One region of the Streptomyces sp. NPDC042638 genome, then DNA from elsewhere that is predicted to be linked to it. Evidence: riboswitches for the same ligand, from Rfam matches in the RefSeq annotation. Region 1 holds a riboswitch; each other region holds the start of a gene.
The links. Region 1 has a riboswitch for thiamine pyrophosphate ahead of thiC (phosphomethylpyrimidine synthase ThiC). Riboswitches for the same ligand answer to the same signal wherever they lie in the genome.
Positions count from the first base shown of each region.

Region 2: linked by a shared signal. The riboswitch ahead of thiO (glycine oxidase ThiO) and the one ahead of thiC (phosphomethylpyrimidine synthase ThiC) in region 1 are both predicted to bind thiamine pyrophosphate.
Region 3: linked by a shared signal. The riboswitch ahead of AB0B40_RS12125 (cytosine permease) and the one ahead of thiC (phosphomethylpyrimidine synthase ThiC) in region 1 are both predicted to bind thiamine pyrophosphate.

Region 1 covers NZ_JBEZBT010000056.1:953-11,224, reverse strand. The annotation lists gene hisC (histidinol-phosphate transaminase) at 1-917, opposite strand, end outside; gene AB0B40_RS31665 (LacI family DNA-binding transcriptional regulator) at 1,372-2,484, shown strand; gene AB0B40_RS31660 (metallophosphoesterase) at 2,749-3,828, shown strand; gene AB0B40_RS31655 (hypothetical protein) at 4,009-4,872, shown strand; gene thiC (phosphomethylpyrimidine synthase ThiC) at 4,923-6,707, opposite strand; TPP riboswitch at 6,700-6,877, opposite strand; gene AB0B40_RS31645 (YibE/F family protein) at 6,949-8,373, shown strand; gene AB0B40_RS31640 (SsgA family sporulation/cell division regulator) at 8,462-8,899, opposite strand; gene AB0B40_RS31635 (IclR family transcriptional regulator C-terminal domain-containing protein) at 8,999-9,712, opposite strand; gene AB0B40_RS31630 (DUF5326 family protein) at 10,175-10,272, opposite strand, start outside.
Region 2 covers NZ_JBEZBT010000034.1:8,265-18,536, forward strand. The annotation lists gene AB0B40_RS24775 (NAD(P)/FAD-dependent oxidoreductase) at 1-396, shown strand, start outside; gene AB0B40_RS24780 (hypothetical protein) at 429-1,358, opposite strand; gene metF (methylenetetrahydrofolate reductase [NAD(P)H]) at 1,415-2,338, opposite strand; gene thiE (thiamine phosphate synthase) at 2,509-3,156, opposite strand; gene AB0B40_RS24795 (Rv2175c family DNA-binding protein) at 3,248-3,613, opposite strand; gene AB0B40_RS24800 (FAD-dependent oxidoreductase) at 3,678-4,910, opposite strand; gene AB0B40_RS24805 (hypothetical protein) at 4,943-5,293, opposite strand; TPP riboswitch at 5,347-5,458, shown strand; gene thiO (glycine oxidase ThiO) at 5,456-6,625, shown strand; gene thiS (sulfur carrier protein ThiS) at 6,622-6,834, shown strand; gene AB0B40_RS24820 (thiazole synthase) at 6,838-7,632, shown strand; gene pknB (Stk1 family PASTA domain-containing Ser/Thr kinase) at 7,774-9,711, shown strand; gene AB0B40_RS24830 (deoxyribonuclease IV) at 9,769-10,272, shown strand, end outside.
Region 3 covers NZ_JBEZBT010000011.1:41,398-51,669, reverse strand. The annotation lists gene AB0B40_RS12140 (DUF2254 domain-containing protein) at 18-1,346, shown strand; gene AB0B40_RS12135 (DUF5133 domain-containing protein) at 1,861-2,106, shown strand; gene AB0B40_RS12130 (hypothetical protein) at 2,157-2,447, shown strand; gene AB0B40_RS12125 (cytosine permease) at 2,589-3,989, opposite strand; TPP riboswitch at 3,979-4,074, opposite strand; gene AB0B40_RS12120 (helix-turn-helix domain-containing protein) at 4,227-4,694, opposite strand; gene AB0B40_RS12115 (PaaI family thioesterase) at 4,803-5,297, shown strand; gene AB0B40_RS12110 (DUF2231 domain-containing protein) at 5,364-5,876, opposite strand; gene AB0B40_RS12105 (HAMP domain-containing sensor histidine kinase) at 6,024-7,496, opposite strand; gene AB0B40_RS12100 (response regulator transcription factor) at 7,520-8,260, opposite strand; gene AB0B40_RS12095 (ferric reductase-like transmembrane domain-containing protein) at 8,432-9,784, shown strand; gene AB0B40_RS12090 (FMN-binding protein) at 9,795-10,272, shown strand, end outside.

The sequences.
Region 1 (10,272 bases):
CACACGAAGTTGGCCTGCGTCTCCGGCACCGTCCAGCCCTGGGCCCGCAGCGCGTCGACCACGCGCTTGCGCTCGCACACCAGCGAGCCGACCCGGCCCAGCAGCTCGTCCTCGGCCTGCAGCGAGGCGACCGCCGCGTCCTGCGCGAGCTGGCTCACCCCGAACGGCACCGCCGTCTTGCGCAGCGCCGCCGCCACCGGCTCATGGGCGATCGCGAAACCGACACGCAGCCCGGCCAGCCCGTACGCCTTGGAGAAGGTCCGCAGGACACAGACGTTGGGCCGCTGCCGGTACAGCTCGACCCCGTCGGGCACCTCGGGGTCACGGATGAACTCCCGGTAGGCCTCGTCCAGTACCACCAGCACGTCGCTGGGCACGCGGTCGAGGAACCGCTCCAGCTCCGCCCGCCGCACCACCGTGCCGGTCGGGTTGTTGGGGTTGCACACGAAGATCAGCCGCGTCCGGTCGGTGATCGCGTCCGCCATCGCGTCCAGGTCGTGCACGTCCCCCGGCGTCAGCGGCACCTGCACCGACCGGGCACCGCTGATCTGCGTGATGATCGGGTACGCCTCGAACGACCGCCAGGCGTAGATCACCTCGTCACCGGGGCCGCTCGTGGCCTGGATCAGCTGCTGGGCGACACCCACCGAGCCGGTCCCGGTGGCCAGATGGGAGAGCGGTACACCGAAACGCTCGGACAGCTCGTTCATCAGCCCGGTGCAGGCCATGTCCGGGTAGCGGTTGAAGTCGCAGGCCGCCGCGGACACCCTCTCCAGCACGCCCGGCAGCGGCGGATACGGGTTCTCGTTGGAGGACAACTTGTAGGCGACCGGGCCGGCTGCCGTGGCCGGCTTGCCCGGCTTGTAGGTGGGGATACTCTCCAGCTCGGCGCGCAGCTTGGGGCTCGTCTCGCTCACCGCAGTCCTCCTAGCGACCACCGGCGGACCGTCGACACCGCCGGCTTCCAATACTTCTCACCTTATGAGGATTCGGCGTCGCTGCGTACAGGTGCGCGACAGACCCGCAGCGCAGGCGCCGCCCGAAGAAGAGGTGTATCTCACGTTCCCCAGCGGCATCAGGGGCATCAGCGTACGAAGGCGTACGTTTCGGGGGGCGCGCCGTACATATATCTATGCGCCGGTAGCTCACGCCGTGGCGCGCGTCCCCCATGAAGGTGAGTTGAGACCTCTTCGAGACATCGGGGCCTTGGCAGGTCCATACGCGTCGACAAGTCACGTCTTACTATTGGATCAGTCAACCTCCTTGCTTTCCAAGGGAGTTGGCCGTCAATGACCATGCAGAAACGTGCCTGTCAATGCGCGCATATGCGTCCGCACTACCCCACCGCATGAGCCCTACTATCGGCTCGCCATGACAGCAGCAGGGAAGCACCAGGTGAGCCGCGCGGAAACCTCACGTCGAGGCAGCCGGCCGGGTCGGGCGGGCATCAGGGACGTCGCCGCCGCCGCCGGAGTCTCCATCACGACCGTATCCGATGCCCTCAACGGCAAGGGCCGGCTCCCGGATGCCACCCGGCGTCATGTCCGCGAGGTCGCGGACCGGCTCGGGTACCGCCCTTCGGCCGCTGCCCGCACCCTCCGTACCGGCAAGTCGGGTCTGATCGGTCTGACCGTGACGACGTACGGGGATGAACCTTTCACCTTCACGGAGTTCGCGTACTTCGCCGAGATGGCCCGGGCCGCCACGTCGGCCGCGCTCGCCCGCGGCTACGCCCTGGTCATCCTGCCCGCGACCTCCCGCCATGACGTCTGGTCCAACGTCGCCCTGGACGGCACGGTCGTCATCGACCCCTCCGACCAGGACCCGGTCGTCAGCGAACTCGTCCGGCAGGGCCTGCCGGTCGTCTCCGACGGCCGCCCGGCCGGCCCCCTCCCCGTCACCGCCTGGGTGGACAACGACCACGAGGCCGCCGTACTCGGCATCCTCGACCATCTCGCCGACGCCGGCGCCCGCCGCATCGGCCTGCTCACGGGCACCTCGACGGACACGTACACCCATCTGTCGACCACCGCCTACCTGCGCTGGTGCGACCGGGTCGGCCAGGATCCGGTCTACGAGGCATACCCGGCGCACGACCCGTGCGCCGGAGCCGTCGCCGCCGACCGGCTGCTCGCCCGCCCCGACCGGCCCGACGCGGTCTACGGACTGTTCGATCCCAACGGCACCGATCTGCTCGCCGCCGCCCGCCGCTACGGCCTCCGCGTCCCCGACGACCTGCTGCTGGTGTGCTGCAGCGAGTCCACCGTGTACGCCAGCACCGAACCGTCCGTCACGACGCTCTCGCTGAAGCCGCGCCGCATCGGCACCGCCGTCGTCCAGCTCCTCATCGACGCCATCGAGGGCGTCGAGTCCGACCAGCCGGTCGAACAGGTGATACCGACCGAGCTGATCGTGCGTACCTCCTCGCAGCGGCGGCCACCGCGCACGACCGTCAGCCCGCCGCGGACACCGGACGAGAAGTAGCTCCCCGCCCCGCACCGGCCGGTGCGGGGCCCGGCCCGCGCGGGCCCGAGCCGGCCGGGTGAGGGTACGGTCGGCCGACAGCCGGCCGAACACCTGCCCAAACGGGGCGAAAGCCGCGGTGAACTGGAGTCTTGTTCCGATTCACTACCCCTGGGTCATCACACGGCGCGACGCGCATTCCTATGATGGGCCCACGACACCGCGGACCGCTGCGACCAGGCAGTCCGAAGCGGTGCAGATGCGGCGCGATGGTGGAGGGGTCTGATGACTCAGGGGGCCGGTCAGGGACCCGAGGCGGAGCGGACGGCGACGCTGCGCGACTTCCGGGTACCCGCGTACGTCCACGAGACCGGTCCGTACGGCAGCAGCGTCCATCCCGGCGACGTCGTCCCGGCCGCCGACGAGGCGTACCCCGAGGGCTACACCCCCACCCAGCGCGACCTGCCCGTCATCAACCGTGGCGACACCGTGCAGGTCCCCGTCGAGCCGGCCCCCGCGGGCCCGGCCGCACAGCCCGCGGCCGGGCCCGGGCCGCTCTACGTCGTCGGTGACGTCCACGGCTACCTGGACGAGCTGACGGCCGCCCTGCAGGAGCAGGGCCTGATCGACACCTCGGGCCAGTGGTGCGCCGGCACCACGCGGCTGTGGTTCCTCGGTGACTTCACCGACCGCGGCCCGGACGGCATCGGCGTCATCGACCTGGTCATGCGGCTGTCCGCCGAGGCCGCAGCGGCGGGCGGCTACTGCAAGGCCCTCATGGGCAATCACGAACTGCTGCTCCTCGGTGCCAAACGGTTCGGCGACACCCCCGTCAACTCGGGCGCGGGCACCGCCACCTTCCAGGCGGCCTGGCTGCTCAACGGTGGCCAGAAGACGGACATGGACCGCCTCCAGGACCACCACCTGCAGTGGATGGCCCGCCTGGACGCCGTCGAACTGGTCGACGGCTATCTGCTCGTCCACTCCGACACCACCGCCTACCTCGACTACGGCGACTCCATCGAGGCGGTCAACGACACCGTCCGTGAGGCTCTGACCCGTAACGACGCCGACGAGGTCTGGGACCTGTTCCGCAAGTTCACCAAGCGCTTCTCCTTCCGCGACGAGGGCGGTGCCGAGGCCGTGCGTTCCCTCCTCGATACGTACGGCGGCATCCGGGTCGTTCACGGGCACAGCCCCATTCCCTACCTCCTCGGCGAGGTCGGCTCCGAAGAAGGCGAAGAGAGCACCGGCCCGGTCGTCGAGGGTCCGCACGTCTACGCCGACGGGCTCGCCATCGCCATGGACGGCGGCGTGACCATGGCCGGAAAGCTGCTGGTCCGGCAACTTCCCCTGGATATCTGACCGTTTCGCGGGCAGTCGTCCCCCGACTGCGTACGCGCAGGCCACACGCAATTTCCGGCAATCCCCTGTCACCGCGCGCCGTCACGGCTCTACCATCGGCTTATCCGTAGCAGGCTCCCCTCCGTTTCTGCCCGACGGCTCGCCGGCGTGCGAGCCCCAAGCCCTACGGAGCATCGGGGGATGCACATGAACAGCGTTCCGCAGCATCTGCAGAGCGAGGACCGCCAGGAATTCGAGCGGCTCCTCGATGAGGCGCTGCGCTCCGCACCACACCGACCGGAACTGGCCGCTGTCGGACGGCGGCTCAATCCCGAACAACTGCGCACCATGGCACTCAACGCCTCCGCCCTGATCACGGCGGCCGCGGCGGCCGAGTACCAGCGGTACCTCGAGATCCGCGACCAACTGCGCCAACCGGCGCTCTCCGCTCCGCCGACCGCCGCCGGCTCCGCCGCGGACGGGGCCGCCTCGGCCGACACCGGGCTCGTCACCGCCCTCGGCGAAGCCGCCGAGAGCAGCGGCGCGGGCGCCATCGCGGTCATCGCCGTCCTGGCTCCCCTCCTCTCCGGAACCGCGGCGGTGGTCTTCCTGCTCGTCGGCTACATCCTGAAGATGCTGGACCCCGGGCACTCCCTCGCCGGGACCCTGCTCAGCACCGGCTGGGTGTTCGGCGCCATGACCGCGGCGGCGATCCTGGTCGCCGCCGTCGGGCTGCTGCTCACCGCCCTGCGCAACAGCACCACGGCAGACGCCCAGGCTCGGGACACGGCGAACGAGGAACTGGCCAGAGCCAGAGAGGCATGGCGGGACGCCCTGCTGGAGCGCGGCATCCTGCCCTTCCTCAGGGAGGCACTGGCCGAGCCCGGGCCGGCCGCCGTGCGCCACACGGCCCCGCCCGCACCGACCGGCCGCATACCGCGCCTGGGCTACGACCGTCCCGGCTTCAGCAGTCCCGACGACGGCACCGCGTCCGACCGGCCGAGCTTCACCAGCCCCGACTACACGAGCCCGGACTTCGGCGGCCCGGAGCACCGGCCCGAGTGACGGGCCGGCGTCATCGGACCGGGCGGCGCGTCGAGTTCACCGCATACGGTTCAGTCGGCGATCGGCAGGTACACCCGGTTGCCGGCAGCCGCGAACTCCTGCGACTTCTGCGCCATGCCCTCCTCGATCTCGGCCCGGCTGCCACCGTGCTCACGCCGGATGTCCTGCGAGATCTTCATGCTGCAGAACTTCGGGCCGCACATCGAGCAGAAGTGTGCCGTCTTGGCGGGCTCGGCCGGCAGGGTCTCGTCGTGGAACTCCCTGGCGGTGTCCGGGTCCAGGGCGAGGTTGAACTGGTCCTCCCAGCGGAACTCGAAGCGCGCGTCGGACAGTGCGTCGTCCCACTCCTGCGCACCGGGGTGCCCCTTGGCGAGGTCCGCCGCGTGAGCGGCGATCTTGTAGGTGATGACGCCGGTCTTGACGTCGTCCCGGTTGGGCAGGCCCAGGTGCTCCTTGGGAGTGACGTAGCAGAGCATCGCCGTGCCCCACCAGGCGATCATCGCGGCGCCGATGCCGGAGGTGATGTGGTCGTACGCCGGCGCGATGTCCGTGGTCAGCGGGCCGAGCGTATAGAACGGAGCTTCATCACAGATCTCCTGCTGAAGGTCGATGTTCTCCTTGATCTTGTGCATCGGGACGTGCCCCGGGCCCTCGATCATGGTCTGTACGTGGAAACGCTTGGCGATCCGGTTGAGTTCCCCGAGCGTCTTCAACTCCGCGAACTGCGCCGCGTCGTTGGCGTCGGCGATCGATCCCGGCCGCAGGCCGTCGCCCAGCGAGTACGTGACGTCGTAGGCGGCGAGGATCTCGCACAGCTCTTCGAAGTTCTCGTACAGGAACGATTCCTTGTGGTGTGCCAGGCACCACGCGGCCATGATCGAGCCGCCGCGCGAGACGATGCCGGTCTTGCGGTTGGCGGTGAGCGGGACATACGGCAGCCGGACGCCCGCGTGGACGGTCATGTAGTCCACGCCCTGCTCGGCCTGCTCGATGACGGTGTCCTTGTAGATGGCCCAGGTCAGTTCCTCGGCCTTGCCGTCGACCTTCTCCAGGGCCTGGTAGAGCGGCACCGTGCCGATGGGCACGGGGGAGTTGCGCAGCACCCACTCACGGGTGGTGTGGATGTTGCGGCCGGTGGACAGGTCCATGACCGTGTCGGCGCCCCAGCGGGTCGCCCAGGTCATCTTCTCGACCTCTTCCTCGATGGAGGACGTCACCGCGGAGTTTCCGATGTTGGCATTGACCTTCACCAGGAACCGCTTGCCGATGATCATCGGCTCGATCTCCGGGTGGTTGACGTTGGCCGGCAGCACGGCCCGGCCGGCCGCGATCTCCTCGCGGACCACCTCGGGCGAGACGTTCTCCCGGAGAGCCACGAACTCCACCTCCGGGGTGATCTCGCCGCGGCGGGCATACGCGAGCTGCGTCACCGCCTGGCCGCTGCGGCCCCGGCGCGGCTGGCGCGGGCGTCCGGGGAAGACCGCGTCCAGGTTCCGCAGCCCGCCGCGCGGTGAGGTGTGCTTGACCCCGTCGTCCTCGGGGCGGACCGGACGGCCCGCGTACTCCTCGGTGTCGCCGCGGGCGATGATCCAGTTCTCCCGCAGCGGCGACAGGCCCCTGCGGACGTCCGTGTCCGCGGACGGATCGGTGTACGGGCCCGAGGTGTCGTACAACGTGACCGACTGCCCGTTCGTGAGGTGCACCTGACGGACCGGCACGCGCACGTCGGGGCGCGAGCCTTCGACGTATGCCTTGTGCCAGCCGATGGACTTCCCGGCCTCCTCGGACTTCTCGTCCTGAACGGAGGCAGGCGTGCGTACGTCCTTGTTGGTCATGAGACCTACTCCCTACGCCGGCATTACCCGGTAACAGGTTCGGCGGTCGACGCAGCGGCTTCCGTCTGCCGATGTCTCCTGTGAAACAGCGCTCGTTCCACGTGAAACATCGCATCTACGGAGGTCAGCGCCCTCTCAGCCCGGTGCTCCGAGCTCCCGCGTGTGCAAAGGTGCCTCCACGCTAGCGTCATGTGTGGCGCGCTGAACAGTGGGCCCCACCGGTTCTTGGGATGATCGGGCGGTGACCAGGATGGAGCAGTACCCCTACCAGCCGCCCGAGCCGCACCACCGAGACGGCGCGTCACGGGGCACCGGGCACGGCCACCGTGCTCATGAGGGCGGCGGTGACGGCGGTCCCGGGCCCGGCCACTCGCATGGCCACAGCCACGGCCCCGCCGCGCCCGTCTCCCAGCACCTGCGCAAGGTCATCGCCGCGATCCTGGTCCCCTTCACCGCGGCTGTCCTGGTCGGCCTCGTGGTGCTCTGGCCCGGGCAAGCCCCCTCCCACAAGCGCACCGGCGTCGGCTTCGACCGGCAGACCCAGCAGGCCACGGTCACCCGGGTCGTCGAGGTCAGCTGCAAGTCGGTGAACGCCTCCGGCGGCCCCTCCACCGGCGACACCTCCACCGCCGAGGGCACGTCGGCGCAGCAACGGGGCGACGGCACCTGCAAGAAGGCGACCGTCCAAGTCGACACAGGGAAGGACAAGGGCCGTACGTTCACCGAGATCGTGCAGCCCGACCAGACGCGGCAGCTGCACCAGGGCGAGAAGGTCGTGGTCGCCTACGAGCCCTCGGCCCCGAAGGAACTGCAGTACGCGGTGACCGACGTGAACCGGCAGTTCCCGATGGCGCTGCTCGCGGGAATCTTCGCGGTGGCTGTCGTCCTGGTGGGCCGGCTGCGCGGTGTCATGGCGCTGGTCGCGCTGGCCGTGAGCTTCCTGGTGCTGACCCTGTTCATCCTCCCGGCGATCCTGGAAGGGGCGAATCCGCTGGTGGTGGCCGTGGTCGGAGCGAGCGCCATCATGCTGATCGCCCTGTACATGTGCCATGGCCTGTCGGCCCGTACGTCGGTGGCGGTGCTCGGCACGCTGGTCTCCCTCTCACTGATCGGAGTGCTCGGCTCGCTGTTCATCGGCTGGGCCGCGCTGACCGGCAACACGGACGACAGCACGGGCCTGATCCACGGCCTGTATCCGTCGATCGACATGAGCGGTCTGCTGCTGGCCGGCGTCATCATCGGTTCGCTCGGCGTCCTGGACGACGTGACGGTGACCCAGACATCGGCCGTCTGGGAACTGCACGAGGCCAACCCGTCGATGGGCTGGCGGGGGCTGTACCGGGCGGGTATCCGCATCGGCCGCGACCACATCGCCTCCGTGGTCAACACCCTGGTGCTCGCCTATGCCGGTGCAGCACTGCCGTTGCTGCTGCTGTTCTCGATCGCGCAGAGCAGCGTGGGGACCGTCGCCAACAGTGAGCTGGTGGCCGAGGAGATCGTGCGCACGCTGGTGGGCTCGATCGGCCTGGTCGCATCGGTCCCGGTCACCACGGCGCTGGCCGCGCTGGTCGTCTCGGCCGACCGCCCCGGCCCGGATGCCACGGCACCCGCCGGGGCCCGGCCCGCTCCGGCGCGCGGCGGCCGGGGACGGCGCCGGAAGCGGTGAGTACGGCACGGGCGCCATCCCCTGAAGAAGCGTTCCTGCAAGGTTTCCGGGTCCACGGTGGAGCGCCTGGCACCCCTGCCGCACAGCTTCAGCCGGCGCTCTGTTCCTCGGCCAGGATGCGGTCCAGAGCCTCGTCGAGGTGAGCGTCGAAGTCGGCCAGCGCACCCTCCTGACCGAGCGGCACGAGCTTGTCCGTGCGGTCGAGGAACGCCACCAGCGGCGGCGCCGACGAACGGAACAGGGCTTTGTCACCGCCGACCTGAAGCCTGATCAGCACCTCGCCCAGCACTTCGGAATCGGCGGGTGCGATACGCACGTCCCCCTCCCCGCACGGCCGGCCGACCCCGTCGATCAGCAGTTCGCGCCCGAAGGCCCAGGTCACCGGCGCGTCACCGGGAAGGTGAAAGGTGAGCCGCACGGCGTAGGGATCGTGGGTCTCGTAGCGCAACTCCACCGGGATGCGGAAGGAGAGCTCCTCCGACACGAGAAAGCTCATCATGACTTCTGCCTGTACGGACTCGCGCATCGCCTACCCCGTCATATGACGTCGACTGGCCGGGATTGATCCCTCTGACCGTGGACAAATCTTGCTCAACGTACACGACAGATCACAAGGAGTAAGTTTTCAGATACTGATAGAGAAGGTGAGCGTGCCCAGATGCCGCCCGATCCCGTCCTGCAGCCGACGAGCCGCGGGCAGCAGCCGGTCGGCCTGGTGGGCGGGAAGCGAGATGGCCACGGTGGCCGCGGTGGTGCCGACCGTGATCGGGACCGCCGCGCAGACCGTCCCGACCGCGTACTCCTGACGCTCCACCACCGGCTCCATCCGCCGCGTCCGAGCCAGCCGGCGCAGCAGCGCGTCGTTGTCCCGCACCGTGTACGGCGTGACGGTCCGCACCGGGTACCGGGCGAGATGGTCGCGTCGCGCGTCCTCGTCCAGCTGCGAGAGCAGACACTGACCGATCGCATGCGCATGGCCGGTCTCGCGGAAGTCCGCCCACTCCTGGACCGCGGGCGTTTGAAGGGAGTCGGAGACACACATGATCTCGATCTCGCCCTCCCGGTACATCGCGTAATACACCGGCGCACCGATGCAATCGCGCCAGTGCGCGAGCGTGTCCGCCACCGTGCTGCGACGTTTCTGCCGCGCTCCACTGGATCCCAGCCGCTCCGCCGCTTCACCGAGGAAGAACAGCCCCTTCTCACGGCGCAGATAGCCCTCGTGCACCAGAGTGCGCAGCAGGTGGTACGTCGTGGGCAGAGCGAGACCGGTTTCGCGCGCGAGTTGTTTGGCGGGGGCGCCGTAGGCGTGCGTGGCGACGGTCTCCAGCAGGCGCATGGCGCGCTGGACGGATCCGATGAGCGTCGCGTTGGGTGTGGCCGCGGGGGCGGACGCGTCGGCAGCCTGTGGTTCCGGCCTGTCGGCGGAGGGCCTCGGTCCGGGGAGGCCGGCGGGATGCGACGGCTTGGGGATGTCCGCGACGTGGCCCTGTGGCTGGCCCGGGACGGCCAGGGGAGCCGATCGCTGGACGGGGGGAGCACCGGGGCGTGGTGCGGCGGCTGCCTGGGGGTCTGCCGGTGCGGTGTCGACCGTGGCCAAGGGTAGGTCACTCCCGAGGGGCGAGGGGGAGCCCGTGCGGGGGAAGAGCACGGAGGGGGCTGCGCCACCCACGGCGCCGGAACCCCCGTGGGGAGTTCCGGACTCTAATCGCCCGCCACCGCGTGCAGCCGGCTCCGGGGAAAACTTCCCTCCCCCGAGGGAACCGATCCTTCTCTCATCGAGCACCGGTTCCCAGATGCCTCACCAGTCGCTGCGCGACGACGAGTTCCCCGTGAACTTGCGCACGATGTAGATCAGGCCGCCGACCAGGGCGACGAAGACCAGCGCCTTGAACAGCA
Region 2 (10,272 bases), on a different contig from region 1:
CCCGACGACGGGCACGAGGCGGTGGTGATGTCCGCCGCGGTGCCGGCCGATGCCCCCTGGGAGGAGGAGAGCACGGCCCGGCGCTACACGGATCTGCTGCTCGACGCGGGCCGGCTCGCGGTACCTGATCTGCGCGAGCGCCTGCTGTGGCACGAGGTGCGCGCACCCGGACACGTCGCGGACGAGACGGGTGCCCGTTCCGGAAGCGTGCCCGCGCCCTCGCTCGCCGGCGGCCAGGGACGTTTCCTGCGCCCGGCGAACACCACGCGGCTGCCCGGGCTGTACCGGGTGGGCGGCTGGTCCCACCCGGGCGGCGGGCTTGCGCACGCCGGTATGTCGGGCGCGCTGGTGGCCGGCCTGATCGTGGAGGGGCCGGGGTTCCGCGGCTCGCAGTGAGCGCCCCGGGCCGAACGGCCCGGGGCCGGCCCTCAGAAGCGGTACTGCTCGTCGTATCCGGCGCCGGGCTGCGGCTGCGGCTGCCCGTTCGGCTGGTGCGGATACGGCTGCTCCTGCGGGAGTTCGCCGCCGTAGGTCTCGTCGGTGCGCTGCTGCGGCACCCACACCCCGCCGGGCGGCGTCTGGCCGTAGCCGCCGGTGGCGTACGGGTCCTGGGTGTAGCCCGGCTGCCCGTACTGCTGTCCGTACCCCTGGTCGTAGGAGTCGTAGGACTGGTTGCCGATGTACGGGTCGGAGTAGTTGGCGTAGCTCTGCTGGCCCGCGGTGTCGTAGCCGTAGCCCTGCTGGGTGTACCCGGAGTAGTCGTAGGCGTAGCTCTGCTGGGTGGTGTCCGCGGGGGCGGTGTCGCCGTAGACGCCGTAGTTGCCGGTGTCCTCGTGGAGGGGCTGCGGCTCGTAGACGGCGGTGGTCTCCGCGGCGGACGGCTCGGCCGTGCGGGCGGCGGGGGTGAAGACGTCGTCGCGGTCGTAGTCGCCGTCGAAGCCGTCGTAGGCCCGGCCGTGGCCGCCGTGGACGTCGTCGTGGTCGTGGTCGGTGTCCCGGTCGTCGGCGGCCCCGGCCGACTCCGGGTCGGTGTCCGGGACGCCCGGCTCTTGCCGGTCCGCCCTGCCGCGGCGGCGCTTGCTGCCGCCGCCGGCCTCGGCTTCGGGCCGCTTGACCGCCCAGCCGGAGGCGAACCCGCGGCGGAACGACAGTGTGACGTAGGTCTGGCCGACCGCGAAGGCGATCGCGCCGAGCCCGATCACGATGACGGAGGGCATGAGCACGCCCAGTACGACGCCGAGGAACCCGGCGAAGGCGAGCAGCCGCCAGCGCAGCCGCGCCTTGTACTGCAGCAGCACCTCGCCCAGCAACCACAGCGCGACGACGCCGAACGCGATGTAGAGGACCGTCCAGCCCATGTACGCCCCTCTCCCAGTGACCGCTACGCAGTGTGTCGTATCGCGGTGCGGCCGGTCTAGGCCCGCGGGGGGTGGTGCAGGCCCAGGTTCTCGTAGATTTCCAGGGTCGCCGTGGAGTTGTTGAGCGTGATGAAGTGCAGTCCGGGCACTCCCTCGGACAGCAGCCGCGCGCAGAACTCCGTGGCGAACTCGATACCGATGGAGCGTACCGTCGCCGGATCGTCCTTCGCTGTGAGGATCCGCTCTTTCAGGACGTCCGGGAAGACCGCGTTGCTGAGTTGGGGCAGCCGTTCCAGCATCTTCACGCTCGTGACGGGCAGGACCTCCGGAATGACCGGGGTGTCACAGCCCGCGGCCGCCACGCGGTCGCGCAGCCGCAGGTACGACTCCGGCTGGAAGAACATCTGTGTGATGGCGTAGTCGGCGCCCGCACGGCACTTGTCCACGAAGTGGGCGACGTCCGTGTCCCAGTCCGCGGAGCGCGGGTGCATCTCCGGGAACGCGGCGACACCCACGCAGAAGTCACCCGACTCCTTGATGAGCCGGACGAGATCGGCCGCGTAGGTCAGGCCCCGGGGGTGCGGCACCCACTCGCCCATGGGGTCACCGGGCGGGTCACCGCGTACGGCGAGCATGTTGCGGATACCGGCGTCCGCGTACTGGCCGATGATGTTGCGCAGTTCGGCGACGGAGTGGTCGACCGCGGTGAGGTGGGCGACCGGGGTCAGCGTGGTGTCGGCGACGATCTGCTGGGTCTCCTTGACCGTGCCCGCGCGGGTGGAACCGCCGGCGCCGTAGGTCACGGAGACGAAGTCGGGAGCGACCGCCTCGACCCGCCGGAGCGCACTCCACAGGTTCCGCTCGCCCTTGGAGGTCTTCGGCGCCGAGAACTCGAACGAGTACGTCCTCTTGCCGGTGGCGAGGATGTCGCGCACGGTGCGTGCGCGATCAGTCCTGGTGGATGCGGTTCCGAGGGCCATACCCGCAGGTTAGCCAGGCGGGGACGGTCACCCAACCGTGCGTAGGGTATTTGACCGAATTGCCGGGTTCCTGTCCATCCCTTGGACAAACCCCCGGGACAAACCCCCGGGACAAATCCCTGGGACACCGGATCCCCGGACCGTCACCGGGCCCAGCGGGGGCCGCGGGCCTAGAGCTGCCGCAGCCGCTTCGCGAACTCCGCCGCCGCCGCGCCCGGGTCGTCCGCCTCGGTGACCGCGCGGACCACGACCACCCTGCGGGCACCCGCGTCCAGCACCTGGTCCAGGTTGCCGAGGTCGATACCGCCGATGGCGAACCAGGGACGGCCGGTGCCGAGGCCCGCCGTGTGGCGGACCAGGTCGAGACCGGGTGCGTGGCGGCCGGGCTTGGTGGGGGTCGGCCAGCAGGGGCCGGTGCAGAAGTAGTCCACGCCCTCCTGGACGGCGGCGGCGCCGGCCTCGGCCTCGGCGTGCGTGGAGCGGCCGATCAGCACCCCGTCGCCGAGGATCGCACGGGCCGCGGGGACCGGCAGGTCGCCCTGGCCGAGGTGCAGCACGTCGGCACGGACCGCGTGGGCGACGTCGGCCCGGTCGTTGACGGCGAGCAGCTTGCCGTGCCGGGCGCAGGCGTCGGCGAAGACCCGCAGGTGCTCCAGCTCCTCGGCCGCCTCCATGCCCTTGTCCCGCAGCTGCACGATGTCCACCCCGCCGGCCAGGACCGCGTCCAGGAACTCGGGCAGGTCGCCCTGGCGCTTGCGGGCGTCCGTGCAGAGGTACAGGCGGGCGTCGGCGAGCGCGGCGCGGGCGGTGTCGGACATGCGTGGGTTCCCCCGTGGTCGGTGTGCCTGGTGGTTCCGCGGGCGGCGTGCGGGCTCGGTCCAGCACGCCGCCCCCTGATGCGGGTCGGCCTCAGACGGCGAGCGCCTGGGCGCGGCGCTTCACCTCCGTGCCGCGATTCTCGCTCAGGGCCTGCGCGGGGGTGCCGGGCAGGGTCGGGTCGGGGGTGAAGAGCCACTCGATCATCTCTTCGTCCGTGAAGCCGTCGTCCCGCAGGAGCGTCAGGGTCCCGGACAGGCCCTTGACGACCTTGTCCCCGTCGATGAAGGCGGCGGGGACGTGCAGCGCCCGGTTCTCACCTCGGCGTACGGCGATCAGCTGGCCCTCCTTGACCAGCTGCCGGACGCGCGTCACCTCGACGCCGAACTGTTCGGCGATGTCGGGGAGCGTGAGCCAGGCGGGGACGAGAGCATCGATTTTTGCGTCAATCTCGGTCACGGGGACAAGCCTGCCATCCCCCACCGACAGTCGGAAGCCAGGCGGGTCCACCTGGGAGGACGCGCTAGTCGGCGGTGGCGTCCTTCAGGGGGCGGGCCGGCTCGGACAGAGCCTCGGAGTCCATGTGGCGGCCCGCCTCGATCAGCCGGCGGCCCTGGGCCAGATCACGCGGCCGGCCGACGGCCAGCAGGGCCACCAGGCGCTCCTCGCGCAGCCAGCACACCGTCCAGGAGGGGCCCGCCGGATCACCGCGCCAGACCACGCGGTCGGCCGCGGCATGGTGTCCGGCGTACTGCACGAACCGGCCGAACTGCTCGGACCAGAAGTACGGCACCGGGTCGTAGACGGCCGGGGTCTCGCCGAGGATGTTCGCGGCGACCGTGCGCGGGCCCTGCAGGGCGTTGTCCCAGTGGTGGACGAGGAGCCGTTCGCCGTAGCGGGCCGAGGGGAAGGACGCGCAGTCGCCGACGGCGTACACGTCCGCCAGGGAGGTGCGCAGCCGGGCGTCGGCGAGGACGTCGCCGTGCGCGCCCAGGGCGATGCCGGAGCCCGCCAGCCAGCCGGTGGCGGGCCGGGCCCCGATGCCGACGACGACGGCGCCCGCGGGCAGCCGGGTGCCGTCGGCGAGCACCACCGCGCCGGGCTCGACGCGCTCCACGCGCGCGTGGGTGCGCAGCTCCGTACCGCTGTCGGCGTACCAGGCGGTCATGGGCGCGGCGACCTCGGCGGGCAGGGCCCCGGCGAGCGGGTGGTCGGCGGCCTCCACCACGGTCACCGCGCAGCCGGCCTCGCGGGCGGCGGTGGCGAACTCGGCGCCGATCCAGCCGGCGCCCACCACCACGATGTCGTGCTGCCGGGCGAGCACGGGCCGCAGCCGCTCGGCGTCGTCCAGGGTGCGCAGCAGATGGACCCCCGGCACGCCCTCGGTGCCGGGCAGCATGACCGGTTCGGCGCCGGTGGCGAGGACCAGGACGTCGTACGGCACCGGGCCCGTCTCGGTGTCCAGCTCGCGCGCGGCGGGCCTGAGGCCGTACACCTCGCAGCCGAGCCGCAGCTCGACGCCGAGGGACTCGAAGTCCACGTCGAACGCGGAGCCCTCGGCCTTGCCGAGCAGCACCGCCTTGGACAGCGGCGGCCGGTCGTACGGCTGGTGCGGTTCGGCGCCGATGACGGTCACAGGGCCCCGGAAGCCCTGTTCCCGCAGCGCGACCGCGGTCTGCACCCCGGCCATGCCCGCGCCGACGACGACCACGCGCCGTCCCTGTGACGTGCCTTCTTCCGCTGTCTGCTCGCTCACCCGATCACCTTAGACACATGACTGAGCGTCAGTCAGGGGGCGGGCTCGGTGACCTGCTCCACAACGCTGGTGCCGGAGCCCGGCCGGGACTCCCACTCCCAGGTCTCCGCCAGCCGCACGCGTCCGTCCGGCAGCTCCACGACCGTGGACACGCAGTGCCCCGAGGCGGTCGTCCCGTCGGTCCTGAGCTGCACGTACCGGAAGTCCACCTGGTCGCCCTCCCGGGTGCCGACCAGGTGGCCGCGTACGACGTCGCCGCCCGCGTACTCGGCCCAGACCTCGCCGTCCTTCTCGTGGTAGGCGAACCGGGTGCGGGTACCCACCTGACCTGGGGCCTGGTCGGACACGGGGGCGAAGGTCAGTCCGTCGAGCGACCGGGCCATGAATCGGGGCTCCCTTACGAGTGACGAGGTCCGCGGGCTAGGGTGGCCACCGTACAAGCACTCGCGGGAGCCCGGACGCACCGGGCTGAGAGGGAGGCTGGCGGCCTCCGACCGTACGAACCTGATCCGGGTCATGCCGGCGAAGGGAGGGGCTGGACGCCCATGTCGTCACGTACGTCCGACGTCCTCGTCATCGGGGGCGGAATCATCGGCCTGGTCACGGCCTGGCGCGCGGCGCAGCGCGGGCTCGTCACCTCCGTGGTGGACCCCGAGCCCGGGGGCGGGGCCGCGCAGGTGGCGGCCGGGATGCTGGCCGCGGTCACCGAGCTGCACTACGGCGAGGAGACCCTGCTCGCCCTGAACCTGGAGTCGGCCCGCCGTTATCCGGCGTTCACGGCCGAGCTGACCGAACTGACCGGCCACGACCTCGGCTATCGCCGCTGCGGCACCCTCGCCGTCGCCCTGGACGCCGACGACCGCGCCGGCCTGCGCGAACTGCACGCGCTCCAGCAGCGCTCGGGCCTGGAGTCGGAGTGGCTGTCCGGACGGGAGTGCCGGCGGCTGGAGCCGATGCTCGCGCCGGGGGTGCGCGGCGGACTGCGGGTCGACGGCGACCACCAGATCGACCCGCGCCGGCTGGCGGCGGCCCTGGTGGCCGCGTGCGAGCGGGCCGGTGTGGTCTTCCACCGCGTCCGCGCGGAGCGGCTGGACGTGGCGGGGGACCGGGCCGTCGGGATCACCACGGGGGACGGCACCGCACTGCGCGCGGAGCAGGTGGTGCTGGCCGCCGGAAGCCTGAGCGGGCGCCTCGCGGGCGTGCCGGCCGAGGTGCTGCCGCCGGTGCGGCCGGTCAAGGGACAGGTGCTGCGGCTGGCCGTGCCGCGCCGGTACGCGCCGTTCCTGAGCCGGACCGTGCGGGCCGTGGTGCGCGGCAGCCATGTCTACCTCGTGCCCCGGGAGAACGGCGAACTCGTGGTCGGCGCCACCAGCGAGGAGCTGGGCTGGGACACGACGGTCACGGCGGGGGGCGTGTACCAGCTGCTGCGGGACGCCCACGAGCTGGTGCCCGGCATCACCGAGCTGCCGCTCACCGAGACCCGGGCCGGGCTGCGCCCCGGCTCCCCCGACAACGCGCCGCTGCTCGGCCCGTCCGGCCTGGCCGGGCTGCTGCTGGCCACGGGGCACTACCGCAACGGCGTGCTGCTCACCCCGGTCACCGGGGACGTGCTGGCGCATGCGCTGGTCACCGGTGGACTGCCCGAGGAGGCGCGCGCCTTCACCCCGCGGCGGTTCGGCGCCGCGCCCATGGAACGGCTGGAGCGATCCGCATGAACCTCTCCGTCACGATCTCCGTCAACGGTGAACCCCTCCAGGTCGCCGCCGGCACCGCGCTGGACGCGCTGGTCCGCAGGCTCACGGCGGCGCCGCGCGGGGTGGCCGCCGCCGTCAACGAGACCGTCGTCCCGCGCGCGCAGTGGGCGACGACCGCCCTCGCCGAGGGCGACCGCGTCGAAGTCCTCACGGCCGTGCAGGGAGGCTGAGCCATGGCTGACGATCCCCTGGTCCTCGGCGGACTGGCCTTCTCGTCCCGGCTGATCATGGGTACGGGCGGGGCGCCCAGCCTGGAGGTGCTGGAGCGGGCGCTGATCGCCTCCGGTACCGAGCTGACGACGGTGGCCATGCGCCGGGTGGACCCCTCCGTGCACGGCTCGGTGCTGTCGGTGCTGGAGCGGCTCGGTATCCGGGTACTGCCGAACACGGCGGGGTGTTTCACCGCGGGCGAGGCCGTGCTGACCGCCCGGCTGGCCCGGGAGGCGCTGGGCACGGACCTGGTCAAGCTGGAGGTCATCGCCGACGAGCGGACGCTGCTGCCGGACCCGGTGGAGACACTGGAGGCGGCGGAGACGCTGGTCGACGACGGGTTCACGGTGCTGCCCTACACCAACGACGATCCCGTGCTCGCGCGGAAGCTGGAGGACGTCGGCTGCGCCGCGGTCATGCCGCTCGGTTCGCCGATCGGCTCCGGGCTCGGCATCCGCAATCCGCACAACTTCCAGCTGATCGTGGAGCACGCGCGCGTGCCGGTGATCCTGGACGCGGGGGCGGGTACGGCGTCCGACGTGGCGCTGGCGATGGAGCTGGGGTGTGCCGGGGTGATGCTGGCGTCGGCGGTGACGCGGGCGCAGGAGCCGGAGCGGATGGCCGCCGCGATGCGGCACGCGGCGGAGGGGGGCCGGCTGGCCCGGCTGGCCGGGCGGATCCCGCGGCGCTATCTCGCGGAGGCGTCGTCTCCCACGGAGGGCCTGGCCGTACTGGATCCCGAGCGCCCCGCGTTCTAGCCGGAGATACGGCCCCGTCCTGTTCGCCCCCGCCCACGCGGTGGGCGGGGGCGTGTGTAGCGTCACAGGTCGGCTGCAGTCCCGCCCCGATGCCGGTGGGCGGGGCGGCCGTGCCGGTCGCGGCTCGTAGACTCGCCTCTCGTGGATACGACCCTTCAGGACCCCCTCGTCGGGCAGGTGCTCGACGGCAGGTATCGCGTGGACGCGCGGATCGCGGCCGGTGGGATGGCCACGGTCTACCGGGCCCTGGACACCCGCCTGGACCGCGTTCTCGCGCTGAAGGTGATGCACCCGGCGCTGGCCTCCGACGGGGCCTTCGTCGAACGGTTCATCCGGGAGGCGAAGTCCGTCGCCCGGCTCGACCACCCCAACGTGGTGCAGGTCTTCGACCAGGGCACCGACGGGTCGTACGTCTACCTGGCCATGGAGTACATCGCCGGCTGCACCCTGCGGGACGTGCTGCGCGAGCGGGGTGCCGTGCAGCCGCGGGCCGCGCTGGACATCCTGGAGCCGGTGCTCGCCGCGCTCGGGGCCGCGCACCGGGCCGGGTTCGTGCACCGCGACATGAAGCCCGAGAACGTGCTGATAGGCGACGACGGCCGGGTCAAGGTCGCCGACTTCGGGCTGGTGCGCTCCGTGGACACGGTGACCAGCACGACCGGTGCCGTACTCGGGACCGTCTCCTACCTCGCGCCCGAGCAGATCGAGCAGGGCACCACGGACCCGCGTGTCGACGTGTACGCGTGCGGTGTGGTCCTGTACGAGATGCTGACCGGCACCAAGCCGCACTCCGGGGACTCCCCGGCCCAGGTGCTCTACAAGCACATCCACGAGGACGTGCCGCCGCCCTCGGCGCTCGTGCCGGGGCTGCCGTACGAGCTGGACGCGCTGGTCGCGTCGGCCGCCGCGCGCATACCCGACGGCCGGCCGCACGACGCCGTGGCGCTGCTCGCCCAGGTGCGCGAGGCCCGCCGGACGCTGACCGACGAGCAACTGGACGTGGTGCCGCCGCAGGCGCTGTCCGCCGGCCACGACAACGCCGGGGACCGGACGAGCGTGATCCCGCGCGCGCTGACCGTGCCCCGGCCACTGCCCGTCGACGAGGACGCTCCCGAGGGCGCCCCGGGCGACGGCATCGACCGCACCGCCCGCTTCCAGAGCCCGCCCGTGCCGCCCCGCCGGCGTCCGGCACGGCCCCCGCGCGCGGTGCTGGCGCTGATCGCGGCCGTGCTGGTGGTGTTCGGCGTGGGCGCCGGGGTCTGGTACATCAACTCCGGCCAGTTCACCCGGGTGCCGCCGCTGCTGGCCAAGACCGAGACGCAGGCGAGGGAACGGCTGAGGACGGCCGGGCTCGACGTCGGCCAGGTCAAGCGGGCCTACAGCGACACCGTGGAGCGGGGCACGGTGATCGGCAGCGACCCGGCACCGGGCGCGCGCATCCGGGACCACGACTCGGTGACGCTGACCGTGTCGCTCGGACCGGAGACGGTGAACGTGCCGAACGTGGAGGGGCAGCCGCTCGCGAAGGCGCGGGCACGGCTGAAGGCGGACGGCCTGGAGCCGGGCATGGTCACCCGCGAGTTCAGCGAGGACGTCGACACGGGCTCGGTGATCCGCACGGTCCCGGACGCGGGCACCAAGCGGCACGCGGGCTCGGCGATCGCGCTGGTCGTCAGCAAGGGCAGCCCCATCGACGTGCCGGACGTCACGGGCGACGACCTGGACAGTGCCAGGGCGGAGCTGACGGACGCCGGGCTGAAGGTGCGGATCGCCGCCGGCCGGGTCAACTCCGAGTACGACAAGGGCGAGGTCGCCGCGCAGAGCCCCGGCGGCGGACGCCAGGCGGCCGAGGGCGACACGGTGACGCTGACGCTGTCCAAGGGCCCGGAGATGATCGAGGTCCCGGACGTGGTCGGGGACAGCGTGGACGACGCGCACACGGCCCTGGAGGGCGCGGGCTTCGAGGTGAACGAGGACCGCGGCCTGCTCGGGCTGTTCGGGGACACCGTGAAGAAGCAGTCGGTGGAGGGCGGCGACAAGGCACCCAAGGGGTCGACGGTCACGATCACCATCCGGTGACCCGGTTCACCACCGGCCGTGGTCCGGGCGCGGGGGCGGACATGACACCCTGAACGGGTGAGTCCCGTTCAGTCCTCCCTCCCCCGCAACCCCGTCGGCGGCCATGTGCCCGTGGCCGGTGGGCTGCACTCCGTCGGGCTGTCCTACGCCCGCGACCTGAAGGCGGAGGCCGTGCAGGTCTTCGTCGCCAACCCGCGCGGCTGGGCCACGCCCGCCGGGAACCCGCGGCAGGACGAGGCGTTCCGCGCGGCGTGTGCCGAGGAGTCGGTCCCGGCGTACGTCCACGCCCCCTATCTGATCAACTTCGGCTCGCACACCGAGGCGACCGTGGAACGGTCGGTGGAGTCGCTCAGGCACTCCCTGCGGCGGGCGCGGGAGATCGGCGCGCTGGGTGTGGTGGTGCACACCGGGAGCGCGACCGGCGGACGGGCCCGGGAGACGGCGCTGCAGCAGGTGCGCGAGCACATGCTGCCGCTGCTGGACGAGCTGACCCACGACGACGACCCGTTCCTGCTGCTGGAGTCGACCGCCGGGCAGGGATCCTCACTGTGCTCGCGGACC
Region 3 (10,272 bases), on a different contig from region 1:
CTGCCGAAGGAGGCGACATGCCGGACCGGAACCACGCCCGCGCGCATGTGCCGGGGCCGCTCGTGTACCTGCGTTCGCGCATGTGGGTCATCCCGGTGTTCTGCCTGGCCGGGGGTGTGGGCCTGTGCCTGGGCACCCTGGCGATCGACCACGCCACCGGCTACCGCCTGCTTGGCCAGGGCCTCGTGGGCAGCTCCACGAACGCGCAGGGGATCCTCAGCGCGGTCGCCGCCACGATGACGACCCTGATCCCCCTCGTGCTCACCATCACGACCGTGGCCGTGCAGCTGGCGATGGGGCAGTTCTCGCCGCGGATCGTGGGCGCTCTGCTGCACGACCGCGTCAGCCAGTGGGCCATGGGACTGTTCACGGCCACCTTCGCCTTCGCCATCGTGGCCATGCGCAACGTCCAGGCAAGTCGTACCGGGGTGCCCGGCCTGACCCTCCTCACCGCGTACCTGCTCGTCCTCGCCAGCGTCGTCGGCCTCATCCTGTACGTCCACCACTCCAGCCGCTCGATGCGGGCGGCCGGGCTCATCGACCTGGTCGGCGACCACACCCACCGTGAGATCGACCGCCTCTACCCGGTCGAGCGGGAGGAGGAGCCCGCGCCGCCGCCGGACACCGCCGAGGCGCTGCCGAGGGCCGACACCGGCGTTCGGCACGAGGTGCTGAACGCCGGGGAGCCGGGGATCCTCGTCCGCTTCGATCTCGCCCGGCTGGTGCAGCTGGCCGCTCGCGCCGACTGCGTGCTGGAGACCGTCCCGGTGATGGGGGACTTCGTGCACAGCGACAGTCCGCTCTTCCGCGTGCGCGGCGACATCGGCCGCCTCGATCAGGCCGCCCTCCGCCGCGCGGTCGTCCTCGGTGACGAACGCACACACGAGGACGACTGCGCCTACGGCATCCGCAAACTGGTCGACATCACCGAGCGCAGCATCGCCCAGCCCTTCAACGACCGCACCACCGCCGTGCAGTCGATCGACCGGCTGCACGACTGCCTGCGCCAGCTCGTGTGCCGGCCCTTCCCCCCGGGGTGTCACCGCGACCAGGACGGCACGGTCCGCGTGATCACCCGACGTCTCACGTGGGACGGTTTCGTCCGCCTGGCGCTGGACGAGATCCGGCTCGCGGGCTGCTCCGCCCCGCAGGTGACCCGGCGCGTGCGCGCCCTGATCGACGACCTCAAGCGACTGGCACCGCCCGAACGCCAAGAGCCTTTGGACCGGCAGCTCCGACTGCTGGAAGCGGGAGTCCGACGGGCCTATGACGACGAGGAGGACATCACCGCGGCCCTCACCGCGGACTACCAGGGGATCGGCTCCGGGAGCGACGTCACGCGCTGACCGCGACGGTGACGGAACTGATCGAGGTCTTGGCGTGCCCGCACGCCACGCCGTGGAGAACCAGGTGCGCTCCGCGGCGGGGGTGCGGCCACTGGTTCGACCACCCGCAGCCTGAGCGAACCTCAGACGAGCGCGACATGGGGGGAGTTCGGCGCCCTCATCATGGCCGCGTCCAGCCGCAGCCGCGCGCCCCGCAGCCGCGATGAGCTCGGCTGGACGCCGACCCGTACCGACATGCTCACCGAGATCGGCGCACCCCGCCCGCGCGCACCGGCCGAGGACGCCGGCCCGCCACCGGCCGAAGACGCCGGCCCGCCACCGGACCAGGAGCCCGGTGGCCCGGCCGGGAAGCGGGGAGGGGCGGCGGCACAGGCGCATACGGTGGCCCGGCGGGGGCATACGACTCGCCGGAGCAGGTATCTGCTTCGTCCCAACTGTGGCCACCTGACGGGTGTGCGCTCGTGGGTGTCGCGGGCCGGATACGACGGCCCGCCTTTCGAGGAAGGTTGTCGCTGTGTTGCTGCCTGCGGAGAAGAACCTGCGCGCGGTGCTGGCCCGCTTCGCCGAAGCCCGCTTCCGCCATGACCTGCAGCCCACCCTCCGGACGGGCCGGGAACTGGAGGACGCCTCCTACACGTTGTGCGTCATGACCGGTACCCGGTCGGTGGACCAGGCCCTCGCCGCGGCCGACGTCCTCCTGGAACAGCTGCGGGCGGACCGTCATGCCGCCGCCAAGGCGACCCAGATCCTGGCCGCCTGACCTGAACAGACGTCAGCGGCTTCCCCTTTGGCGAGAGGACAATACGGCCCATGGCCACCGATGCGAGCTCCCGCAGGATCACGGGCAAGGTCCAGGGCAGGGACATCGTCCTGAACGGGCCTTTGTCGAAGGACGAGATCCGGCACAAGGTGTGGTGGTGGCAGATCCCCCACCCCGAGACCGCCCAGGAGCGCAAAGACCGTCTCCATGAGTACGACAGCTCTCAGAAGAACGTGATCTCCACTCTGGGCGGGTACTACGAGGTCTCCGACGACTCCCGGACGCCCGAGGCCGACGAGTTGGTCGAGCTGGTGTACACGGAGCTCAACCCGGACGACTGAGGGCGCCGCCCCGCGTCCAGCCGTCTGCGGTGGCGCACTCGTCACCGGCGGCGACCTGCTTCCTGGTGTCCCTGCCGCCCCTGCGCCCGAGGACCGCGCCACCGGGTGCACGTCGGCTTCCCCGCGGCGCGTGCGGCGCGGTCAGACCCGGCGCGGTACGCGCAACGGCGCGTAGACGAGCAGCGCCGCCAGGAAAGCCACGGGGTAGGCGAGGTCGGCGCCGTGCAGGGCCCGGGCGACCGGGCCGACGTACAGGCTGGTGCTCATGAACGGTACCGCCGCGGCGAAACCGGCGACGAACGCGGCGACGGCCGGCCACCACGGCTGCGGTGCCGCCGTCTCCGCCGCCAGGTCGACGGGGCGGCCGTCGCGGGCCCGGGCGCGGACCACCCAGTCGACGATCACGATCGCGACGAACGCGGGGATCCAGTAGCCGACGAACAGCAGCACGTTCTGGAAACGGGCGGTGGTGTCGGCGGCGTGCATCCACAGGACGAGCGGGAAACCGAGGACGGCGGCGAGCGCGGCAGCCACCGGCCGCGGCAGGCGCACGCCCACGGTCTGCAGCGCCAGCGACCCGCTGTAGTCGTTCATGGCGTTGCTGCACAGTGCCGCGAGCGCGACCGCGAGGAGTCCGAACGCGCCGAGCGCGCCACCACCGAGCAGCCGGTCCACCCCGCGGGCGGTCTGGTCCGTGAACTGCGCGGCGCCCCACAGGCCGAGTGCCTGCACCGCGACGAAGGACACGCCGACGCCGAGCAGGGTGCACCAGAACATGCGCGGACGGGACGCCGTCCGCGGCAGGTAGCGGCTGAAATCGCTGGCGTACGGGGCCCACGAGAGGGCGAGACTCAGAGCGATGGTGCAGGTCAGCACGAACGCGCCCGCCCGGTCGGCGCCGTGCACGGCCGCGGCCGTCGCGGGGTGGGTGCCGTGCACGAGCTTCATCGCGAGAGCGGCGAGCGACGCGGCGAGCGCGAAGGTCATCACCGTCTGCAGGCGGTGGATCGCCTCGTAGCCGAGCACGCCCAGCGCCCCCTGGGCCGCCAGCATCACCAGGACGCCCAACCAGAAGGGCCAGCCGAACAGCTGGGCCAGCGCGTCCCCGCCGAACAGACCGATGAGCGCGTCCCAGGCGATGGACGACAGCCACTGCAGGGCGCCCGGCAGGACGACGCCGCGGCCGAACGCCAGCTTCGCGAGCGGCAGTTGACCCGCCCCGGTCTGGCTGCCCCAGGTCCCCAGGTAGGCGGTGGGCACCGCACCGAGCAGGGTGCCGAGCACCACGGCGAGCAGCGCCGTGGCGAAGTCCAGTCCCAGGGCCGCGCCGACGGTGCCCGTGAACACGCCGGTCATGGTCAGGTTGGGTGCGAACCACACGGTGAACAGCCGCCGGGGGCTGCCGTAGCGGGCGTCCTCGGGCACCGGCGTGATGCCGCGCGCCTCCACCCGCAGATCCCCGGGAGCCGTCGGCATCCGCCCGTCGAAGACGCGCTGCGCCTCGGCGACGGCCGTCTCTTCATGGGCATACGGCAACGACATGTGACATCCCTCCGCCAGTCCTAACTGGTTCAGGTTCAACGGGTGTGATCTCAGCCCCCGTGCGGGGGCACCCCGTGTCCAGGTACGGCGGCCAGGATAGCCCGAGCCGGTGACCGGCACCGGGCGGGGGAGGGGAGCGTACGCAGAGCCGTGTGAGTGCGGACGCGGCACGGCCGTGGCGGTCCGACGGCCGACGGCGCTGCCCGGCGGTGCGTGCACGCACCGCGCCGGGCGGCTTCAGGCCAGCGGACGGGCCCCGGGCCCCGGCTCCACGGTGACGTCGGTCAAGGTGAGCGCGGCGTGTTCCCGCGAGCACTCGACCACCACCTGGACCGGCGCCCCGCAGTCGCTGTGCCGGATGTCGAGCGTCGGCCCGTCGGGACCGGCGGCATGGGCGTCGCCCCACTGCCGCAGCGCCACGAGGACCGGCCACAGGTCCCGGCCCTTGCCGGTGAGGCGGTACTCCCGGCGGGTCCGGCTGCCCTCCTCCCGGTACGGGACGGTCCGCAGGATCCCGGCCGAGACCAGCTTGCGGAGCCGGTCGGCGAGCACCGCCTCCGACAGTCCCACGTGGCGGCGGAAGTCGTCGAAGCGGCGCACCCCGTTGAAGGCGTCACGCACGATCAGCAAGGTCCACTTCTCGCCGACCAGGTCGAGGGTGCGCTGGACCGTGCAGTTCTCGGTGCTCATCTCCAGCCACTTCATCCCGTCATCGTAGAGAAGCCGCCTGGCTTTGTCATTGACAGTCAGCCTCGGCCACGGCTAACTTCGCAGAACGAAGCCAGATGGTCGGGGATGTGGAGGCAGAGCCTGATGGGACGGTCGCGAACGTACGACTGGGAGGACCCCGCGATCTCGGCGGCCGCTGTCGGCGAGCGGTCGGGGCTGGAGTTCCTCCAGGAGATCGCCGCGGGCCGGCTGCCCGCACCGCCCGTCGGAGCCACCCTGGGCTTCACCCTCGAGGAGGTCGCCCACGGGCGCGCGGTGTTCCGCCTGATCCCCGGCGAGGAGCACTACAACCCCATCGGCAGTGTGCACGGCGGCATCTACGCGACCCTGCTCGACTCGGCGGCCGGCTGCGCGGTGCAGTCCACGCTCCCGCCCGGCATGGGCTATACGTCGCTCGACCTCACGGTGAAGTTCCTGCGCCCGGTCACGGTGGACACCGGACCGGTCCGTGCCGTCGGCGGTGTCCTGAGCAGCGGCCGCCGCACGGCACTCGCCGAAGCCCGCCTGTACGACGGGACGGACCGCCTCCTCGCACACGCCACCAGCACCTGCATGCTGTTCCCGACGCCCGCCGCCTGACCGACCGGATCTTCCGGACCCCCTGGAGGCAGGGCCCGCAGGGGGAACGGGACGGCCGGCGCGTGATCAGGAGCCGTGCCCCGCCCCTGTCGCCTCCTTCGAGTAGGCGTCGTGCCAGGCGGCCCTGGCTCCGGAGTCGCCGATCCGGTAGACGTCCACGACCGCCCCCACGGCAACCGCGAGCGAGAGCACGCCGACGGCGATCCGCACCGGCAGGGCGGCCCAGCGGGTGCCGCGGCCCTGCCCGGGCTCCGCCGCAGCGCGCCGCCCCGCCCACCAGACCACCGCCGCCAGCACGAACAGGCCCACCGCCCACGGCAGCAGCCCGTCACCGAGCTCGGTGTGCCGCCGTACGAGCGCGTCGTCGTCGACGTGCCGCTCCAGCCATTCGCCTGCCTGCGTGGTCAGCGGCACGCTGACCAGGGACACGAGGGCGACGGCCGGGAGCAGGACACCCAGGCGCCGGGCGGCGCCCGGCCACAGCGCGGCCGTCACCAGGGCCAGCGCGGTGAGGGGTATCAGCACGACGACCACGTGGACGAGCAGCACATGGGCGGGCAGACCGTTGATCAGAGTCATCCAAGGGCTCCTGGAATCGGTGTCGGGCGCGCCAGACTGGCACAGACACCTCTCAGTTGCCTCTCAGCCGATCGAGCCGGCGGGAGCCTCCCCATTCGCAATTCGCACCGACGTCGCTGCGGCGCCACCGCTGCCCGGCACGCGTGATCACGTCGGCCGCCGCGTCCACCGGGGCAAGCGGACCGTGAAGGTCGTGGAGCCCGGTCCGCTCTCCAGGCCCACGCTCCCCGCGTGGGCCTGCGCCACCGCCGCCACGATCGACAGTCCCAGGCCCGATCCGCCGCCGGAAGCGCCGGGCAGGCGGCGGTGTTCGGCTCGGGTGAAGCGTTCGAAGACGGTCGGCTGGACGTCTCGGGGGACGCCGGGGCCGTCGTCGTGGACGGAGAGGAGCGCCTCGTCGCCGTCGGTCTCCAGGGTCACCGTGACCTTCGTGCCGGCAGGCGTGTGCAGACGGGCGTTGGCCAGCAGGTTGGCCAGCACCTGCTGGAGACGGTGGGCGTCGCCCGGGACGGTCACCGGGTCCTCGGGCAGGTCCAGGGTCCAGCGGTGCTCGGGGCCGGCCGCGCGGGCGTCGGTGACCGCGTCCAGGACCAGGTGGGTGAGGTCGACGGGGCCGCGTTCCAGCGGGCGGCCGGCGTCGAGGCGGGCGAGCAGCAGCAGGTCGTCGACCATCTCGCCCATGCGGGCGGATTCCGCCGAGATGCGCTGCAGGGCCCGGGTGATCTCCGGCGGTACCGGGCCCGGATGCAGAAGCGCCAGCTCGGCGTGACCGCGCACCGAGGCGACCGGGGTACGCAGCTCGTGGCTGGCGTCGGCGGCGAAGCGCCGCAGCCGCTCCTCGCCGGCGTGCCGCTTGGTCAGCGCGTCCTCGACATGGCCGAGCATCCGGTCGAAGGCCGCGGCGAGCCGCCCGACCTCGCTGCCCGGGTCCGTGCCCGGCACGCGCGCCGGCAGCGTGACCTCGCCGCTCGCGAGCGGCAGTTCGCTGACCTGGGTGGCGGTGTCGGCGACCCGGCTGAGGGGCCGCAGCGACCAGCGCACCCAGAAGGCCCCGGCGACCCCGGTCGCCAGGAGGGCGAACCCGAACACGACGGCGGCGACCGCCTCCAGCCGGTGCACCGTGGCCTGGACCGGCTCCAGCGGCAGGCCGACGATCAGGACGTCTCCGTCCCGGCCGGGCGAAGCCACGACCCGGTAGTCGGCCAGGGCGGAGAGGTCCACGGTGTGGGGCCTGCCGTCGACCGGCAGCCGGGCCAGCCGGCCGGCGTCCTGCGCGGTCAGGCCGACGTCCAGGTCCGCGGCCGGGTCGCCCGACCGGATGAGCCCCTTGTTGGTGACCGCGCCGTTCACCAGGCGGGCACCGAAGGTGCCGGTGGCCTGCCGGCGGGTGTCGCCGTACTCGTCGCCGTCGTGGTCGTTCGCCAGCCTGCCGTTGTGCTCCAGGCTCTCCGGGAACCGGGTGCCGACCTGGGCGAGCTGTTCGTCCAGACGCTGGGTGAGGAAGCCGTTCAGCTCGACGACCGCGGCGAGCCCCACGGCCGCGCAGCTCACCGCCAGCAGCACCACCAGGCCGGCCGTGAGGCGGGCGCGCAGCGTACGGGGCCGGGGCAGCGCGCGCACGCGACCGGGACGGGGCGCGCGGATCACCGGGTCACCGGCTTCAGCACATAGCCGGCACCCCGCACCGTGTGGATCATCGGCTCGCGGCCCGCGTCGACCTTCTTGCGCAGGTAGGAGATGTACAGCTCGACCACATGGGCCCGGCCGCCGAAGTCGTACGACCACACCCGGTCGAGGATCTGCGCCTTGCTGAGCACACGCCGCGGGTTGCGCAGGAGGAAGCGGAGAAGTTCGAACTCGGTCGGCGACAGTTCGATCAGCTCGCCGGACCGGGTCACCTCGCGGGCGTCCTCGTCCATCACGAGGTCGCCCACGACCAGCCGCGGCCCCTCCTCCAGCTGTCGGGCCATGCCCGCCCGGCGCAGCAGGCCGCGCAGCCGGGCCACGACCTCCTCCAGGCTGAACGGCTTGGTGACGTAGTCGTCGCCGCCCGCCGTGATGCCCGCGATGCGGTCCTCGACCGTGTCCCGCGCGGTCAGGAAGAGCACGCACACGTCGGGCTTCACCTCGTGCAGACCACGCAGCACCGTGAAGCCGTCGGTGTCCGGGAGCATCACGTCCAGGACGACGGCGTCGGGCAGCAGCTCGCGCGCGGCGGCCAGCGCGGCGGCGCCGTCGCCGGCGGCGCGCACCTCCCAGCTCTCGTAGCGCAGGGCGCCGGTGAGCACCTCCGCGAGGTCGGGGTCGTCGTCGACGACCAGGACCCGCAGTGGGCTGCCGTCGGGGCGGGTGAGGGCCGGGCGGCCGGAACGGGTGGTGTTCATCGCGTCTCCCAGCATCGCTCGTCCACAGCGCGCCCGGCGTCCCGCCCCCCTCTGAGTTCTCTCTGAGTCCGCTCGATCCGCTGTCACTCAAAGGTTCCTCAGAGCTTCGGCCCGCACAGTGGCCACGCCGGGCGCAGTCGCCGGGCACGACGAAGGAAGGGACGGCGATCGATGACCACCGTGGATGCCCGGCGGGCGGCCCCGCCCGCACCCGCGATCGCACGGCGCTCCGCCTCCGGCCTGGTGCCTGCGGCGCTGTGGGGCGGTGCGGCAGCCGTGCTCGCGCTCTGGTGGACCGACACCGGGTCCGTGGTCGGTACGGCCGGCTGGCTGACCGGCGCCGGGCGGATCGCCGGGCTGCTGTGCGGCTACGCCTGCGCGGTGCTGGTCGGCCTGATGGCGCGGGTGCCGCTGCTGGAGAGGCGGATCGGTTCCGACCGGGTGGCCCGCTGGCACGCCATGGCCGGCCGGTACACGGTCTGCCTGCTCGTCGCGCACGTCGCACTGATCCTCGCCGGGTACGCCGCCCAGGACCGGGTCTCCCTCTGGCACGAGACCACGAACGTCGTCCTGAACTACCCCGACATGCTCAAGGCGACCGCCGGCACAGCGGTCCTTCTCACCGTCGGCATCACCTCGGCCCGGGCCGCGCGCCGCCGCACCAGCTACGAGTTCTGGTACTACGTCCACCTGCTCACCTACGCGGCCGTCTTCCTCGCCTTCTTCCACCAGCTGACCCTGGGCGAGGAGCTCAACGGCAAACCGGTCGCCACCGCCGCCTGGTACGCGCTCTACCTGGGCGTCGCCGCTCTCGTCCTGTGGTTCCGGGTGCTCGTCCCGGTCCGGCTCAACCGGCGCCACCGGCTGCGCGTGGAATCGGTGCGCGCGGAGGCCCCCGGCGTGTACTCGGTCGTCGTGACCGGACGGCACCTGGACGAGCTGGGAGCACGGCCCGGCCAGTTCTTCCGCTGGCGGTTCCTCGGCGACGGCCTGGGCCGGACGTCGACGCCGTACTCCCTGTCCGCGCCGCCCCGGCCGGACCTGCTGCGGATCACGGTCAAGGCGCTCGGCGACCACAGTGCGGCCGTCGCCCGGCTCAGGCCGGGCACCCGGGTGTGGGCCGAGGGGCCGTACGGATCGCTGACCGCCGACCGGGCCACGAGCCACCGGTCCCTGCTGATCGCGGCCGGGGTGGGCGTCACGCCGCTGCGAGCGCTGTTCGAGACGCTGCCCGGCGAGGTCACGCTGCTCTACCGCGCGCACTCCGCGCAGGACCTGGCGCTGGGCGGGGAACTGGAGGAGATCGCCCGCCGGCGCGGCGCGCGGGTGCTGTACGCGCTGAACGGTCCGGGCGGGACGCGCCCGCACATCACGGCGCAGTGGCTGCGCACGACGTTCCCGGGACTGCGCGGCCACGACGTCTACCTGTGCGGCCCGCACGGCTTCGCGCAGGACGTGTACGGGGCGCTGCGGGCGGCCGGGGTGCCGGACCGCCGTATCCACCACGAGTCGTTCGAGCTGTGAGGCCATACACATGCATCCGTTGAAGAAGAACCGCCCCCTGCGCCGGATCGTGCTGGCCGGTGCGGCCACCGTCTCCGGGATGGTGCTGCTGCTCTCGCTGAAGCCGCACACCAGTCCCACGCTGGCGGCAACAGGCGTCACGTCACCGACGGAGTCGAGCAGTTCGGCGCAGCCAGGTGGTTCAGGCGGGTCGAGCGGTCCCGCTCCGGGCACACGGACCGGCTCCCGGACCGCCACCGGCGACACCGTGCAGACCCGCTGGGGGCCGGTACAGGTGCGGGTGACGATCAAGGACGGCAGGCTCACGGACGTCACGGCCGTGGACTACCCGCAGGACAATCCGCGTGACCAGGAGATCAACAGCTACGCGCTCCCTCAGCTGCGGCGCGAGGCACTGTCCGCACAGAGCGCCGACATCGACATGGTGTCGGGCGCCACGTACACGAGCACCGGCTACCAGCAGTCGCTCCAGTCCGCGCTGGATTCGG